2 regions of the Enterobacter adelaidei genome follow, and region 1 is predicted to be linked to the other one. Evidence: predicted binding sites of a transcription regulator. Region 1 holds the regulator's gene; the other holds the start of a gene.
The links. Region 1 encodes CRP, which controls carbon source genes, mostly activating them, when cyclic AMP is high. Its sites were predicted from a motif close to ATGTGANNNNNNTCACAT; they were not measured.
Positions count from the first base shown of each region.

Region 1 (7,859 bases):
CATTTGTACCGCAGAGAGATGAAGCGGGCAGGCGAGTTACGTACCGACGATATTTTTAAGGGTGACATTCCTTTCTGCCATTTCGAATACATCGAGAAGATGGGTAACGAGCTGATGGCGGCGCTGGAAAGCGAAAAGTATCTTGTGGGTCTTGAGAAAGCGGCGTTTGTTGACAGAGTTAGCCACTATTACTGCGAAATCAACATGCTGCATCCGTTTATGCGCGGCAACGGTATTGCCCAACGCGTTTTCTTCGAGCAGCTGGCGCTCCACGCGGGCTACTCGCTGGACTGGCGCGATATCGATCCCGACCAGTGGGTGGCGGCTAACCGAAGTGGCGCAACGGGAGATTTAACCGCGCTAAACGCTATCTTTGCCAAAGTAGTGAGCGAAGCACGGGAAACTGAGTAGAATAGGGCGGCATTTTTTTCGGGAGCCGCCATGATTCTGCTGATTGATAACTACGATTCCTTCACCTGGAACCTTTACCAGTATTTTTGTGAGCTGGGTGCAGAGGTGGTTGTCCGCCGCAACGACGACATTAGCCTGGCGGATATTGAAACACTGGCTCCGCATAAAATCGTGATTTCACCCGGCCCCTGCACCCCGTCGGAGTCGGGTATTTCGCTGGAGGTTATCCAGCACTATGCCGGCAAGCTGCCGATCCTCGGCGTCTGTCTTGGCCATCAGGCCATTGCGCAGGTGTTTGGTGCCACTATCGTGCGCACCGCGAAAGTGATGCACGGTAAAACCTCTCCGGTCACCCACACTGGCGTTGGGGTATTCACCGGGCTCAATAATCCGTTAACCGTGACGCGCTACCATTCACTGGTGATTGACCCGTCGACGCTGCCTGACTGCTTTGAGGTGACCGCCTGGAGCGATACGCAGGAGATCATGGGGATTCGTCACCGCGAATGGGATCTCGAAGGCGTACAGTTCCACCCGGAAAGCATCCTCAGCGAGCAGGGCCACGCGCTGCTGGCAAATTTCCTTAAACGCTGAATATTGATTGCCTTGTCGTGATTTTTTATGCATATTTTGTGATTATATTTTCACAATCAATGTGACATAAAATGGATGGGCATGACATGGCAACTGAACAACCTGCAATTACCCGCGCAACATTTGATGAAGTGATTCTGCCGATTTATGCACCGGCTGAGTTTATCCCGGTAAAAGGAAAAGGCAGCCGCGTCTGGGATCAGCAAGGCAAAGAGTATGTTGATTTCGCGGGCGGTATTGCAGTGACGGCGCTGGGCCATTGCCATCCTGCCCTGGTTGAGGCGCTGAAAACCCAGGGCGAAACGCTCTGGCACACCAGCAACGTTTTTACCAACGAGCCGGCGTTACGCCTCGGCCGCAAGATTATTGATGCGACGTTTGCCGAGCGCGTGCTGTTCATGAACTCGGGCACCGAAGCAAACGAAACCGCCTTCAAGCTGGCGCGCTACTACGCAACCACGCGCCACAGCCCGTACAAAACCAAAATCATTGCCTTCCACAATGCCTTCCACGGACGCTCCTTCTTTACCGTCTCCGTCGGCGGCCAGCCGAAGTATTCCGACGGATTTGGCCCGAAACCGGCCGACATCGTCCATGTGCCGTTTAACGATCTGCATGCGGTGAAAGCGGTGATGGACGACCACACCTGCGCGGTTGTTGTCGAGCCGATCCAGGGTGAAGGCGGCGTGACGGCGGCGACGCCGGAATTCCTGAAAGGCCTGCGTGCGCTGTGCGATGAGCATCAGGCGCTGCTGGTGTTTGATGAAGTGCAATGCGGGATGGGACGTACCGGCGATCTGTTTGCCTATATGCACTACGGCGTGACGCCGGATATTCTCACCAGCGCCAAAGCGCTCGGCGGTGGTTTCCCGGTGAGTGCGGTACTGACGACTCAGGAGATTGCCTCCGCGTTCCACGTTGGTTCTCACGGTTCCACCTATGGCGGGAACCCGCTGGCGAGTGCCGTGGCGGGCGCGGCATTTGATATTATCAATACACCTGAGGTTCTGAACGGCGTCAGCGCCAAGCGCGAGCTGTTTGTGAAACACCTGCAGCAGATTGACGATCGGTTTGACGTGTTCAGCGAGATCCGCGGGATGGGGCTGCTGATCGGTGCCGAGCTGAAACCGCAGTACAAAGGTCGCGCGCGCGATTTCCTGCATGCCGCCGCCCGCGAAGGGGTGATGGTGCTGAACGCGGGACCGGATGTGATGCGTTTTGCACCGTCGCTGGTGGTAGAAGACAAAGACATTGAAGATGGATTAACCCGTTTTGCCGCGGCAGTCGAGAAAATCGTAAAAGGTTAATACTCCGTCCGCTTTAATATCCGCGTTAACCAAATCCCGTGATGCGGGCGCTGACGCCATGCCACCGACGAAATGGTGTGCATGGTGTTCAGATGCCCCAGAATGCGCTGTAAATGCTGCTCCAGCGTGCTCATTGGCCCGTGGGTTAACGTCTCCGGCGCTTCCAGAATATTCGAGTCGCCCGACTCGCCCGGCGCGTCATACTCCAGACGCTGCTGACACCGCTGTAAGGCAATTTCACACGACTGCAAATAGCGCTGCGCCAGATCCGGCGTCAGCATCGTGTGCTCGCGCGCCAGCGTGGTCATGGCGTTAATGTGCTCGACGATAAACTGGCTGTGCGTCACCCAGAGCTTCATATCCGCCAGATAGTGCGAGTTAAAGCCCGGTTCCTGCATTGCCTGGTTGAGCGAGTTAAACAGGGCGTTGTGCGCCTGGTTTACCTTCATCCGCTGATACGCCAGCGGGGAGGGTTGCGGATCGTCGCTCAGGATCAGACGAATGGCCTGCTGGTCGGCCTCCAGCGCGTCATGGGCGTTCTGGCGCAACAGTCCGCTTTGCCATTGCGGCCACAGCCAGACCATGCCGCCAAAGGCAATCAGACAGCCAATCAGGGTATCGATCAGTCTGGCGACAATAAATTGTTCGCCATTGAGCGTGAGCAGTTGCAGGGTGTATACCGCCGTTACCGTAAAGCCCACCATCGCCCAGCCATAGTTTTTGCGGATAATCAGGTAGCTCACTAGCGTAATTATCAGCATTCCCGCCAGGGTATAACCTTCCGGCACGTGAAAGTGCAGCGTGACGCCCGCAATAATCAGCCCGGCCATCGTTCCGCCCGCCCGGTGCAGTATACGCACGCGCGTGGCGCCATAGCCGTTCTGGGTGACAAACAGCACGGTCATTAAGATCCAGTAGGGTTTAGGTAGATGCAGCGCCATGCCCATCAGGCTGGCGGTACTGAGCATGACGCTAATCCGTGCGGCGTTGCGCAGAGCGGACGATTTAAGAGACAGATAGCTTCTGAGCGCCGGCAATAACGGCAGACGTTTTTGTTTATCCGCCATGAGATCGCGGGGATAAAGCGGGCGTTGGGTGCGCAACACGCGGGCGATACGGCTGAAATGCCAGGCGGCAAACTGGCCCACCGGGTTGTCCTCATGCTGGCGGGCGATTTTCTCCAGCGCGCCGAGTTGTTTGTCCATGTTAAAACGCGTGGGATAGCGGTGATATAAAATGTCATCAGCCAGCACCCGCAGACGCGCAGAGACGGTTTGCGCATTCCAGCGGATCACCGCTTCGGCATGGCTGCGCTCGACCAGATTTTGCACCTCCTGAGGATGATGCAGGCTCACGGAGATATGTTCTTGCAGATCCAGCCCCACCTGGAAGATACGCAGCAGCCGTTTGTATTCGTGATTCTTGTTGGCGGCGAGCATGTGTAGTTGCTGATAACACTGGCTTATCAGATCCACCACCTTTTGCTGGCGCGTCAGCAGCGGCGGTAACGATTTTTCCGGATCGGTATGCTGGGTGAGCAGGGTGTATTTGGCCTCGCAGTAATCCGCAAGTTGCACATAGAGCAGGCTCAATGATTCACGCAGGGGCTGTTCCCGCCACAGCCAGAACCAGTTAAACAGCCCATACCACAGCGTACCCAGGGCGTAGATCAGTAGCGGCTCCCACACCGGCATGTTACCCGCGAGGCTCAGCGTGAAGATGGCCGCTATCAGTGAGGCGGGAAGCAGGCGCGCATGAAGGGAACTGATTTCGGCGGTGACGCCGAGCGTCATCGCCAGCACGGTCAGGATTAACGGCAGCGGAATATCGCGGGCGAGTAAGAGCTGCACGGCGAGGCTACAGCCAGCAAACAGCGAGCCGCCAATAATCAGACGTTTAAAAAAGCGCTTATGCGGTGTGTCCAGGCCAGCAATGTTGCAGCAGGCGGGCACGAGAGAAAACAGCAGACCTTGCTGAAGATGTCCGAGGATCAGGCCGATGGCTACAGGAAGACACAACACCAGCGTTTGTCGCAGTGCATAGTTAACTTCCGGGTGATAAATCAGCCTACGCCACATGGGGAAGAGAGACAAAAACGGCGTGACACCTTGCGATGGCACGCCGTTTGAGTGGAATTAACGCGTTCCGTAGACCACGATGGTTTTACCGTGGGCGGAGATCAGGTTCTGATCTTCCAGCATTTTCAGAATACGGCCCACTGTTTCACGGGAGCAGCCGACGATCTGGCCGATCTCCTGACGGGTAATTTTAATCTGCATGCCGTCAGGGTGGGTCATCGCATCAGGTTGTTTTGCCAGGTTAAGCAGAGTCTGCGCGATACGACCGGTAACGTCCAGGAAGGCGAGGTTACCCACTTTCTCAGATGTAACCTGCAGACGGCGAGCCATCTGGGAAGAAAGACGCATCAGGATATCAGGGTTAACCTGAATCAACTGACGGAATTTCTTGTAAGAAATTTCAGCCACTTCACATGCTGTCTTTGCACGAACCCAGGCACTACGTTCCTGGCCTTCTTCAAACAGGCCCAGTTCACCGATGAAATCGCCCTGGTTCAGATAAGAAAGGATCATCTCTTTCCCTTCTTCATCTTTGATCAGCACTGCCACCGAGCCTTTTACGATGTAATACAACGTTTCCGCTTTTTCACCCTGGTGAATCAGCGTGCTCTTCGATGGGTACTTATGAATGTGGCAATGAGACAAGAACCATTCGAGAGTCGGGTCTGTTTGCGGTTTGCCAAGCACCATGCGCTGTTATCCTCTGTTATAAGCTGTCACCAGAGTCATCAGATGCATCCGGACTCTGGGGTTGCAATCGAATTCTTACCCATACCCTGGGAAGTCGGCTATCGTAACGTTTCGCAGCCAGTAAAGTTTGATGTCCTCTGCATACATGTGTAACGTCAATGTATTACTGTAGCATCCTGAGTGTTTTAGCATAGCTTTCGCCGCGTGTCTCCTGGTGTCTCGCTTCAGCATGATGCAGGTCGCCTTCCATTGCGAGAAATGTAACGCACGCGTAATCTGTCACCAAAAATGCAACGTTGGAGTTAATGAATATGCAAGCGCGCGTGAAATGGGTTGAAGGTTTAACGTTCCTGGGCGAGTCCGCTTCAGGGCACCAGGTTTTGATGGATGGTAACTCCGGCGATAAAGCACCAAGCCCGATGGAGATGGTATTGATGGCTGCCGGTGGATGCAGCGCGATTGATGTGGTCTCGATTCTGCAAAAAGGCCGTCATGATGTAACGGATTGCGAAGTTAAACTCACGTCGGAACGCCGTGAAGAGGCACCACGCCTGTTCACCCATATTAACCTGCACTTTGTAGTCACCGGTAAAGAACTGAAAGACGCGGCCGTTTCACGCGCGGTGGACCTGTCTGCGGAGAAATACTGCTCTGTGGCGTTAATGCTGGAGAAAGCAGTAAAAATCACACATTCGTATGAAGTGATCGAGGCGTGATTGATGGGGCATCGTGCGTGTTGATGCCCTCACCCTAACCCTCTCCCACCGGGAGAGGGAATATGATCACGCGATCTGCTTCCCTTCCATCAACCGCTGTACCAGCGGCGTCATGATGAGCTCCATCGCCAGCCCCATTTTTCCGCCCGGCACCACTAATGTATTCATGTGCGAAATAAACGAGCCCTGCAGCATGGCCAGCAGCCAGGGGTAATCAATGCCTTCGAGGTTGCGGAAATGGATCACCACAAAGCTCTCATCCAGCGACGGGATGCTTTTGGCCGCGAATGGGTTGGAGGTGTCGACTGTCGGTACTCGCTGGAAGTTAATATGGGTACGGGAGAATTGTGGCGTCAGGAAGTTGATGTAATCCTCCATGGAGCGCACCACGGAGTCCATGACCGCTTCTCGTGAATGGCCGCGCTCGCTCATGTCACGCGTCAGCTTCTGGATCCACTCCAGGTTAACGATCGGTACCACGCCAACCAGCAGATCCACATGGCGCGCCACGTCGTGATGGGGAGTTACCACGCCGCCATGCAGCCCTTCATAAAACAGCACGTCAGTGGGTTCCGGCAGGGGTTGCCAGGGGGTAAAGGTACCCGGCACCTGGTTCCATGGCACGGCTTCATCGTAAGTATGCAGATACTTGCGGGATTGCCCTGTGCCGCTCTTGCCATATTCGACGAAGGTTTGCTCCAGCAGGCCGAAGTCATTGGCTTCCGGGCCAAAGTAGCTGATGTGTTTACCCAGATCGCGCGCTTTACGGATGGCCATGTCCATCTCCGGGCGCGTATAGCGGTGAAAGCTGTCGCCTTCGACCTCCGCCGCACGGAGATTCAGCTGGGCGAAAATCTTGCGAAATGCGAGGCTGGTGGTGGTGGTTCCCGCACCACTCGACCCCGTAACGGCAATAACCGGATGTCTGGCAGACATAGCAACTCCCTGACTGGAAAGGTTTAAAGATCAGCCGTGAAACGCGTTGCGGGGCATGATATTGACCGTCTCATGCAGTTCTGACCATACCAGCACCACGTCGCCGCTTTTGAGCTGGCGCTTTACATCGTTGACCTTTTGCTCGAGCGAGCGTTCTTGTTCACCATAATCTGTGCCTTCGCGTAATACAAAGCTTTCAATCAGATTATCGAGCGTTTCGGGAGCCAGATCCTGCCAGGGAATGATCATTTTGCACCGTCCAGATACGGGGTTAACCAGTCAGGAATACGCGTCTCAAGCCACATTTTCGGGCGACGCAGTGTGCCACCGATAAACCCGACGTGGCCGCCATGCTCCGTCAACTGATAGTGAACGTTGTCGGGCAGGAATTCCTGAGCGGGAATCGAATGATGATCCATAAACGGGTCATCTTTGGCATGAATGATCAGCGTCGGCTGCGTAATCTTGCTGAGCAGCGGCATGGCGCTGCACTGACGATAGTAGTCAATCGCGTCGGCAAAGCCGTGGATTTTTGCGGTGATCAGATCGTCGAACTCGCGAATGCGACGCACCTTTTTTAACTGACGCAGACTTATCGGAAGCGTCTCCGGGTAGGCTTTCAGTTTGCGCGCCGCGTTTGCTTTCAGCAGGTTAAGCAGGTAGCGCTGATAGACGCGGGAAAAACCTTTATCCATATGGTAGCTACACTGCTCCAGCATAAATGGTGCAGAGACAATGACGGCGGCATCCAGCGGGACGCTTTCGCCCTCTTTGGCCAGCAGACAAGCCAGCATATTCCCGCCCAACGAGTAGCCCACGGCTGCCGTTGGCACGGTGCCATAGTTTTCCCGCAGCCAGTGTAAAAACCACGTACCGTCCTCGGTTTCACCCGAGTGATAAATGCGTTTCTGGCGATTTGGCTCGCCGCTACAGCCGCGAAAATGCATCACCACACCGAGCCAGTCACGCGCTTTTGCCGCCTCAATTAACCCGTGTGCATACGGACTGTGCAGGCTGCCTTCCAGACCGTGAAAGACCACCAGACGCGGCTTATGGCGAGCCTGTTCCGGTTCCTCGCTCCAGGCGAGATCCAGAAAGTCTCCGTCCGGTAAATCCAGCCGTTGCCA
Region 1 is NZ_CP154353.1:4,247,602-4,255,460, reverse strand. Features, by position in the region: gene AAHF05_RS20775 (putative adenosine monophosphate-protein transferase Fic) at 1-411, shown strand, start outside; gene pabA (aminodeoxychorismate synthase component 2) at 442-1,005, shown strand; gene AAHF05_RS20765 (aspartate aminotransferase family protein) at 1,092-2,312, shown strand; gene AAHF05_RS20760 (YccS/YhfK family putative transporter) at 2,309-4,390, opposite strand; gene crp (cAMP-activated global transcriptional regulator CRP) at 4,448-5,080, opposite strand; gene AAHF05_RS20750 (OsmC family protein) at 5,392-5,796, shown strand; gene AAHF05_RS20745 (phosphoribulokinase) at 5,863-6,732, opposite strand; gene AAHF05_RS20740 (YheU family protein) at 6,763-6,981, opposite strand; gene AAHF05_RS20735 (hydrolase) at 6,978-7,859, opposite strand, start outside.

Region 2 (7,859 bases), 160 kb from region 1:
TAAGCGTTACCGCGTGATTGCAAAGCTTGGCCAGCGTACGGATACCTCCGACGCGGACGGCCAGGTGGTAGAAGAGCGTCCGGTGACATTCAGCGCGGAACAGCTTGATGCTGCGCTGGAGAGCTTCCGTGGAGACACGATGCAGGTGCCGTCGATGTATTCGGCGCTGAAATATCAGGGAAAAAAACTCTACGAATATGCACGCCAGGGCATTGAAGTCCCGCGTGAAGCCCGTCCGATAACCGTGTATGAGCTGCTGTTTATTCGCCACGAAGGGGATGAGCTGGAGCTGGAAGTACACTGTTCGAAAGGCACCTATATTCGCACCATCATCGACGATCTCGGTGAAAAACTGGGCTGCGGCGCGCATGTTATCTACCTGCGCCGCCTTGCGGTGAGTAAGTATCCAGTAGAGCGGATGGTGACTCTTGAACATCTTCGCGCGTTGGTTGAACAGGCTGAAGCCCAGGGGATTGCTCCGGCAGATTTACTGGATCCATTGCTGATGCCGATGGATAGTCCGGCAGCAGACTTCCCTGTAGTTAATCTTCCTTTAACATCGTCCGTTTACTTTAAGAACGGAAACCCGGTTCGTACGGCTGATGCGCCGCTGGAAGGTCTGGTACGCGTGACTGAAGGTGATGAAGGTAAGTTTATTGGGATGGGCGAAATGGATGGTGAAGGGCGCGTTGCGCCGCGCCGTCTGGTCGTCGAATACCCGGTAGAAGCGTGACGGCGATAACGGCTCACCTTGCGATAAGCAGGGGAGACGAGTAGAATATTGCCGCTTAACGCCTGGTAAATTGTTTAACAATCTGCGGGGCGTACATTGGATTGCTGAATTAGAGATCGGCATCCTTACATTCTTTATACTTTGGAGTTTGAAAATGTCTCTAAGCGTTGAAGCTAAAGCTAAAATCGTTTCTGAGTTTGGTCGTGGTACTAACGACAGCGGTTCTACCGAAGTTCAGGTTGCACTGCTGACTGCACAGATTAACCACCTGCAGGGTCACTTTGCAGAGCACAAAAAAGATCACCACAGCCGTCGTGGTCTGCTGCGCATGGTTTCTCAGCGTCGTAAACTGCTCGACTACCTGAAACGTAAAGATGTTGCACGCTACACCGCGCTGATCGAGCGTCTGGGTCTGCGTCGCTAAGTCTTGCGAGTTTCAGAAAAGGGGGCCTGATGGCCCCTTTTTTCAACCAGACGGCAGCAATTCACTGGAAACTATTGTATTGTTGCTATAAATGATCTTCATTGCAGAGGTTCGCGCGGCTAATGAGAGGCTTCACCCATGAGGGTGTCGGTTGTCATTAGTCGCGAGGATGCGAAGAAGGTCGGGTTAAATCGACAGCACGCCGTGGGTGTGCTGTCAAACATTTAAGAAAGGACAGAACTTTGCTGAATCCGATCGTTCGTAAATTCCAGTATGGTCAACATACCGTCACGCTGGAAACCGGCATGATGGCACGTCAGGCTACTGCTGCCGTTATGGTAAGCATGGATGACACCGCGGTATTCGTGACCGTAGTGGGCCAGAAAAAAGCAAAACCAGGTCAGGACTTCTTCCCGCTGACCGTTAACTACCAGGAGCGTACTTACGCTGCCGGTAAAATCCCAGGTGGTTTCTTCCGTCGTGAAGGCCGTCCAAGCGAAGGCGAAACCCTGATCGCGCGTCTGATTGACCGCCCGGTTCGCCCGCTGTTCCCGGAAGGTTTCGTGAACGAAGTTCAGGTTATCGCGACCGTTGTTTCCGTTAACCCACAGGTTAACCCGGACATCGTAGCGATGATCGGTGCATCTGCTGCCCTGTCACTGTCTGGTATTCCATTCAATGGCCCAATCGGTGCCGCGCGCGTCGGTTACATCAACGACCAGTACGTACTGAACCCAACTCAGGAAGAGCTGAAAGAAAGTAAGCTGGACCTGGTGGTTGCCGGTACTGAAGCGGCAGTGCTGATGGTTGAATCCGAAGCTGAACTGCTGAGCGAAGACCAGATGCTGGGCGCTGTGGTATTTGGTCACGACCAGCAGCAGGTTGTTATCCAGAACATCAACGACCTGGTGAAAGAAGCCGGTAAGCCACGTTGGGACTGGCAGCCAGAAGCGGCAAACGACGCGCTGAACGCACGCGTTGCTGCGCTGGCAGAATCTCGTCTGAGCGATGCGTACCGTATCACTGACAAACAGGAGCGTTACGCTCAGGTTGACGTGATCAAATCTGACGTTACCGCTGCCCTGGTTGCTGAAGACGAAACGCTGGACGCTAACGAAATTGGCGAAATCCTGCACGCAATCGAGAAAAACGTTGTTCGTGGCCGCGTTCTGGCTGGTGAGCCGCGTATTGATGGTCGCGAAAAAGACATGATCCGTGGTCTGGACGTTCGTACTGGCGTACTGCCACGTACTCACGGTTCTGCGCTGTTCACCCGCGGTGAAACTCAGGCGCTGGTGACGGCAACTCTGGGTACTGCCCGTGATGCACAGATCATCGACGAACTGATGGGCGAGCGTACTGACAGCTTCCTGTTCCACTATAACTTCCCTCCGTACTCCGTAGGTGAAACCGGTATGGTGGGTTCACCGAAGCGTCGTGAAATTGGTCACGGTCGTCTGGCGAAGCGCGGTGTGCTGGCAGTGATGCCAGACGCAGACAAATTCCCGTACACCGTTCGTGTGGTTTCTGAAATCACCGAATCTAACGGTTCTTCTTCTATGGCTTCCGTGTGTGGTGCCTCTCTGGCGCTGATGGATGCAGGCGTGCCAATCAAAGCCGCTGTTGCGGGTATCGCAATGGGTCTGGTGAAAGAAGGCGACAACTTTGTTGTTCTGTCTGACATTCTGGGCGACGAAGACCACCTGGGCGATATGGACTTCAAAGTGGCGGGTTCCCGCGACGGTATCTCTGCGCTGCAGATGGATATCAAAATTGAAGGTATCACCAAAGAGATCATGCAGGTTGCTCTGAACCAGGCTAAAGGTGCACGTCTGCACATCCTGGGCGTGATGGAACAGGCTATCAACGCGCCACGCGGTGATATCTCTGAATTCGCACCGCGTATTCACACCATCAAGATCAATCCAGACAAGATCAAAGATGTTATCGGTAAGGGCGGTTCCGTAATCCGTGCTCTGACCGAGGAGACCGGCACCACCATCGAAATCGAAGATGACGGTACTGTGAAGATCGCAGCAACCGATGGCGAGAAAGCGAAATTCGCTATCCGTCGTATCGAAGAAATCACTGCAGAAATCGAAGTGGGCCGCGTCTATGCAGGTAAAGTGACTCGTATCGTTGACTTTGGCGCGTTCGTTGCCATCGGTGGCGGTAAAGAAGGTCTGGTTCACATCTCTCAGATCGCTGACAAGCGCGTTGAGAAAGTGACCGATTATCTGCAGATGGGCCAGGAAGTACCGGTTAAAGTTCTGGAAGTTGACCGCCAGGGCCGTATCCGTCTGAGCATTAAAGAAGCAACCGAGCAGTCTCAGCCAGCTGCTGCGCCAGAAGCACAGGCAGCAGAACAGCAAGGCGAGTAAGTTGCCATTTGCCCTCCGCTTTGCGGAGGGCCTATTATCAGGCAGGACGCCTTGTTAAGCCGCCGGGGGACAGGACGTTCATCCAATAGTTGTCTTCGGGAGTGGGAAATGAAGCCTTTTTTGCGCTGGTGTTTCGTTGCGACAGCTCTAACGCTGGCAGGATGCAGCAACTCTGCCTGGCGTAAGAGCGAAGTCCTCGCAGTGCCATTGCAACCGACTTTGCAGCAGGAAGTGATTCTGGCACGCATGGAACAAATTCTTGCCAGTCGGGCTTTAACCGATGACGAACGCGCACAGCTTTTATATGAGCGCGGAGTGTTGTATGATAGTCTCGGTCTGAGGGCATTGGCGCGAAATGATTTTTCACAAGCGCTGGCAATCCGACCTGATATGCCTGAAGTATTCAATTACTTAGGCATTTATTTAACGCAGGCAGGCAATTTTGATGCTGCCTATGAAGCGTTTGATTCTGTACTTGAGCTTGATCCAACTTACAACTACGCGCACTTGAATCGCGGTATCGCATTATATTACGGCGGTCGTGACAAGTTAGCGCAAGATGATCTGCTGGCGTTTTATCAAGACGATCCTAATGATCCTTTCCGTAGCCTGTGGCTTTACATCGTTGAGCGGAAGCTCGATGAGAAGCAGGCAAAAGAGGCACTGAAACAGCGCTTCGATAAATCGGACAAGGAACAGTGGGGATGGAACATTGTCGAGTTCTACCTGGGCAACATCAGCGAAGCAACGCTGATGGAACGCCTCAAGGCGGACGCAACGGATAACACCTCGCTCGCTGAGCATCTCAGTGAAACCAACTTCTATTTAGGTAAGTACTACCTAAGTCTGGGGGATAAGGACAGCGCTACGGCACTGTTCAAATTAGCGGTTGCTAACAACGTACACAACTTCGTTGAGCACCGTTATGCATTGTTGGAATTATCGCTCTTGGGCCAGGAGCAAGACGACCTGGCAGAATCGGACCAGCAATAGCTGACGACATAAACATCAGCCCGTAATCTTTTGATTGCCATCACCTTAACTGGTGAGGGCGTTGTTGTTCGTCAATACATCTAATTTGAGCCGGTTCACACTTTTCAATGAAAATTGCAGATCATTTTCACGATGAGCTAAGTAGACTGGCCGCCATTGACATTGAGGCACTCGTACTACATGGCTGAATTCGAAACCACTTTTGCAGATCTGGGCCTGAAGGCTCCTATCCTTGAAGCCCTTAACGATCTGGGTTACGAAAAACCATCTCCGATCCAGGCAGAATGTATCCCACATCTGCTCTCTGGTCGTGACGTGCTGGGCATGGCCCAGACTGGTAGCGGTAAAACTGCGGCGTTCTCGCTGCCGCTGCTGAACAACATTGATCCGGACCTGCGTGCACCGCAGATCCTCGTCCTGGCTCCAACCCGTGAACTGGCTGTTCAGGTTGCTGAAGCAATGACGGAATTCTCTAAACATATGCGCGGCGTAAACGTGGTAGCCCTGTACGGCGGCCAGCGTTATGACGTGCAGTTACGCGCCCTGCGCCAGGGCCCACAGATTGTTGTCGGTACGCCGGGCCGTCTGCTGGATCACCTGAAGCGCGGTACTCTGGACCTCTCTAAACTGAGCGGCCTGGTACTGGATGAAGCAGATGAAATGCTGCGTATGGGCTTCATCGAAGACGTAGAAACTATCATGGCGCAGATCCCGGACGGTCATCAGACCGCGCTGTTCTCTGCAACCATGCCAGAAGCGATTCGTCGCATTACCCGCCGCTTCATGAAAGAGCCGCAGGAAGTGCGTATTCAGTCCAGCGTCACCACTCGCCCGGACATCAGCCAGAGCTACTGGTCTGTATACGGCATGCGCAAAAACGAAGCGCTGGTACGTTTCCTGGAAGCGGAAGATTTTGATGCGGCGATTATCTTCGTTCGTACCAAAAACGCGACCCTGGAAGTGGCTGAAGCGCTTGAGCGTAGCGGCTACAACAGCGCAGCGCTGAACGGCGACATGAATCAGGCTCTGCGTGAGCAGACTCTGGAGCGTCTGAAAGACGGTCGTCTGGATATCCTGATTGCAACCGACGTGGCAGCACGTGGTCTGGACGTTGAGCGTATCAGCCTGGTTGTTAACTACGACATCCCGATGGACTCCGAGTCTTACGTTCACCGTATCGGCCGTACCGGTCGTGCGGGTCGTGCGGGTCGTGCTCTGCTGTTCGTTGAGAACCGTGAGCGTCGTCTGCTGCGTAACATCGAACGCACCATGAAGCTGACCATTCCAGAAGCTGACCTGCCAAACGCAGAACTGCTGGGCAAACGCCGTCTGGAGAAATTCGCCGCGAAAGTTCAGCAGCAGCTGGAAAGCAGCGATCTGGATCAGTACCGTGCACTGCTGTCGCAGATTCAGCCAACCGCTGAAGGCGAAGAGCTGGATATGGAAACCCTGGCTGCAGCACTGCTGAAAATGGCGCAAGGCGAACGTAGCCTGATCGTGCCACCAGATGCACCAATGCGTCCTAAGCGTGAATTCCGTGACCGTGACGATCGCTTCGAACGTCGTGGCGACCGTAACGATCGTGGCCCACGTGGCGACCGTCCAGAGCGCGGTGGTGAAGACCGTCCACGTCGTGAGCGTCGTGACGCGGGCGACATGGAGCTATACCGCATTGAGGTGGGCCGTGATGATGGTGTTGAAGTTCGTCATATCGTTGGCGCGATCGCTAACGAAGGCGACATCAGCAGCCGTTACATTGGTAACATCAAGCTGTTCGCATCCCACTCTACCATTGAGCTGCCAAAAGGCATGCCGGGCGAAGTACTGCAGCACTTTACTCGCACCCGCATCCTGAACAAGCCGATGAACATGCAGCTGCTGGGCGATGCACAGCCACGTCCTGACCGTGGCGGCGAACGTCGTGGCGGTGGTCGCGGTTTCGGTGGTGAGCGTCGTGAAGGTGGTCGCAGCGAAGGTCGTGGCGGTGAAGGTCGTCGTTTCTCCGGCGAGCGCCGTGAAAACCGTGGCCCACGTCGTGACGAAGGTTCAAGCCGTCGTCGTGACGCGTAAGCCTTACGCCACTGACGTAAAGTAAAATATACAGCCCCGATAAACGCTATCGGGGCTTTTTTTATTTCTTTTGTACTCCTGTACTGGTACAGTGCTGCACATTAAAATGCATCACCGCATTATTGACTGGAGAAATGGCTGTATGGCGACACTAACCACCACACAAACGTCACCTTCGCTGCTTGGCGGCGTGGTGATCATCGGCGGAACCATTATTGGGGCCGGGATGTTCTCCCTGCCCGTGGTCATGTCCGGTGCGTGGTTCTTCTGGTCGCTGGCGGCGCTGGTCTTTACCTGGTTCTGTATGCTCCATTCCGGGCTGATGATCCTCGAAGCGAACCTGAACTACCGTATTGGTTCGAGCTTCGACACCATTACCAAAGATCTTTTAGGTAAAGGCTGGAACCTGGTGAACGGCCTCTCCATCGCGTTTGTGCTTTACATCCTGACCTACGCATATATTTCAGCAAGCGGCTCGATTCTGCATCACACCTTTTCGGAGATGTCGCTGAACGTTCCGGCGCGTCTGGCGGGGCTGTGTTTTGCCCTTGGCGTGGCGTTTATCGTCTGGATGAGTACCAAAGCGGTGAGCCGCATGACGGCGATTGTGCTGGGTGCTAAGGTCATCACCTTCTTCCTGACCTTCGGCAGCCTGCTGGGGCACGTCACTCCCGCTACACTGTTTAACGTTGCCGAAGTGAATACCTCCTATACGCCGTACCTGCTGATGACGCTACCGTTCTGTCTGGCGTCGTTCGGCTACCACGGCAATGTGCCGAGCCTGATGAAGTACTACGGCAAAGATCCGCGTACGATTGTGAAATGCCTGGTCTACGGTACGCTGCTGGCGTTGGGTCTGTATGTGATTTGGCTGCTGGGGACGATGGGTAATATCCCGCGTCCGGAATTTATCGGCATTGCGCAGAAGGGCGGTAACATCGATGTGCTGGTGCAGGCACTGAGCGGCGTACTGAACAGCCGTAGTCTGGATCTCTTGCTGGTGGTGTTCTCCAACTTTGCCGTGGCGAGCTCTTTCCTCGGCGTAACGCTGGGCCTGTTTGACTACCTGGCGGATCTGTTTGGCTTTGATGATTCTGCTATGGGGCGCTTCAAAACCGCGCTGCTGACCTTCCTGCCACCGATTGTGGGTGGCCTGCTGTGGCCGAACGGCTTCCTGTATGCCATCGGCTATGCCGGACTGGCGGCAACCATCTGGGCGGCAATTGTGCCGGCGCTGCTGGCGCGAAAATCACGTAAA
Region 2 is NZ_CP154353.1:4,083,832-4,091,690, reverse strand. Features, by position in the region: gene truB (tRNA pseudouridine(55) synthase TruB) at 1-733, shown strand, start outside; gene rpsO (30S ribosomal protein S15) at 888-1,157, shown strand; gene pnp (polyribonucleotide nucleotidyltransferase) at 1,400-3,538, shown strand; gene nlpI (lipoprotein NlpI) at 3,647-4,531, shown strand; gene yrbN (protein YrbN) at 4,639-4,719, shown strand; gene AAHF05_RS19850 (DEAD/DEAH family ATP-dependent RNA helicase) at 4,712-6,601, shown strand; gene mtr (tryptophan permease) at 6,744-7,859, shown strand, end outside.
Region 2: yrbN (protein YrbN) is a predicted target of CRP. The motif match lies at 4,615-4,632, and genes of this name have one in related genera.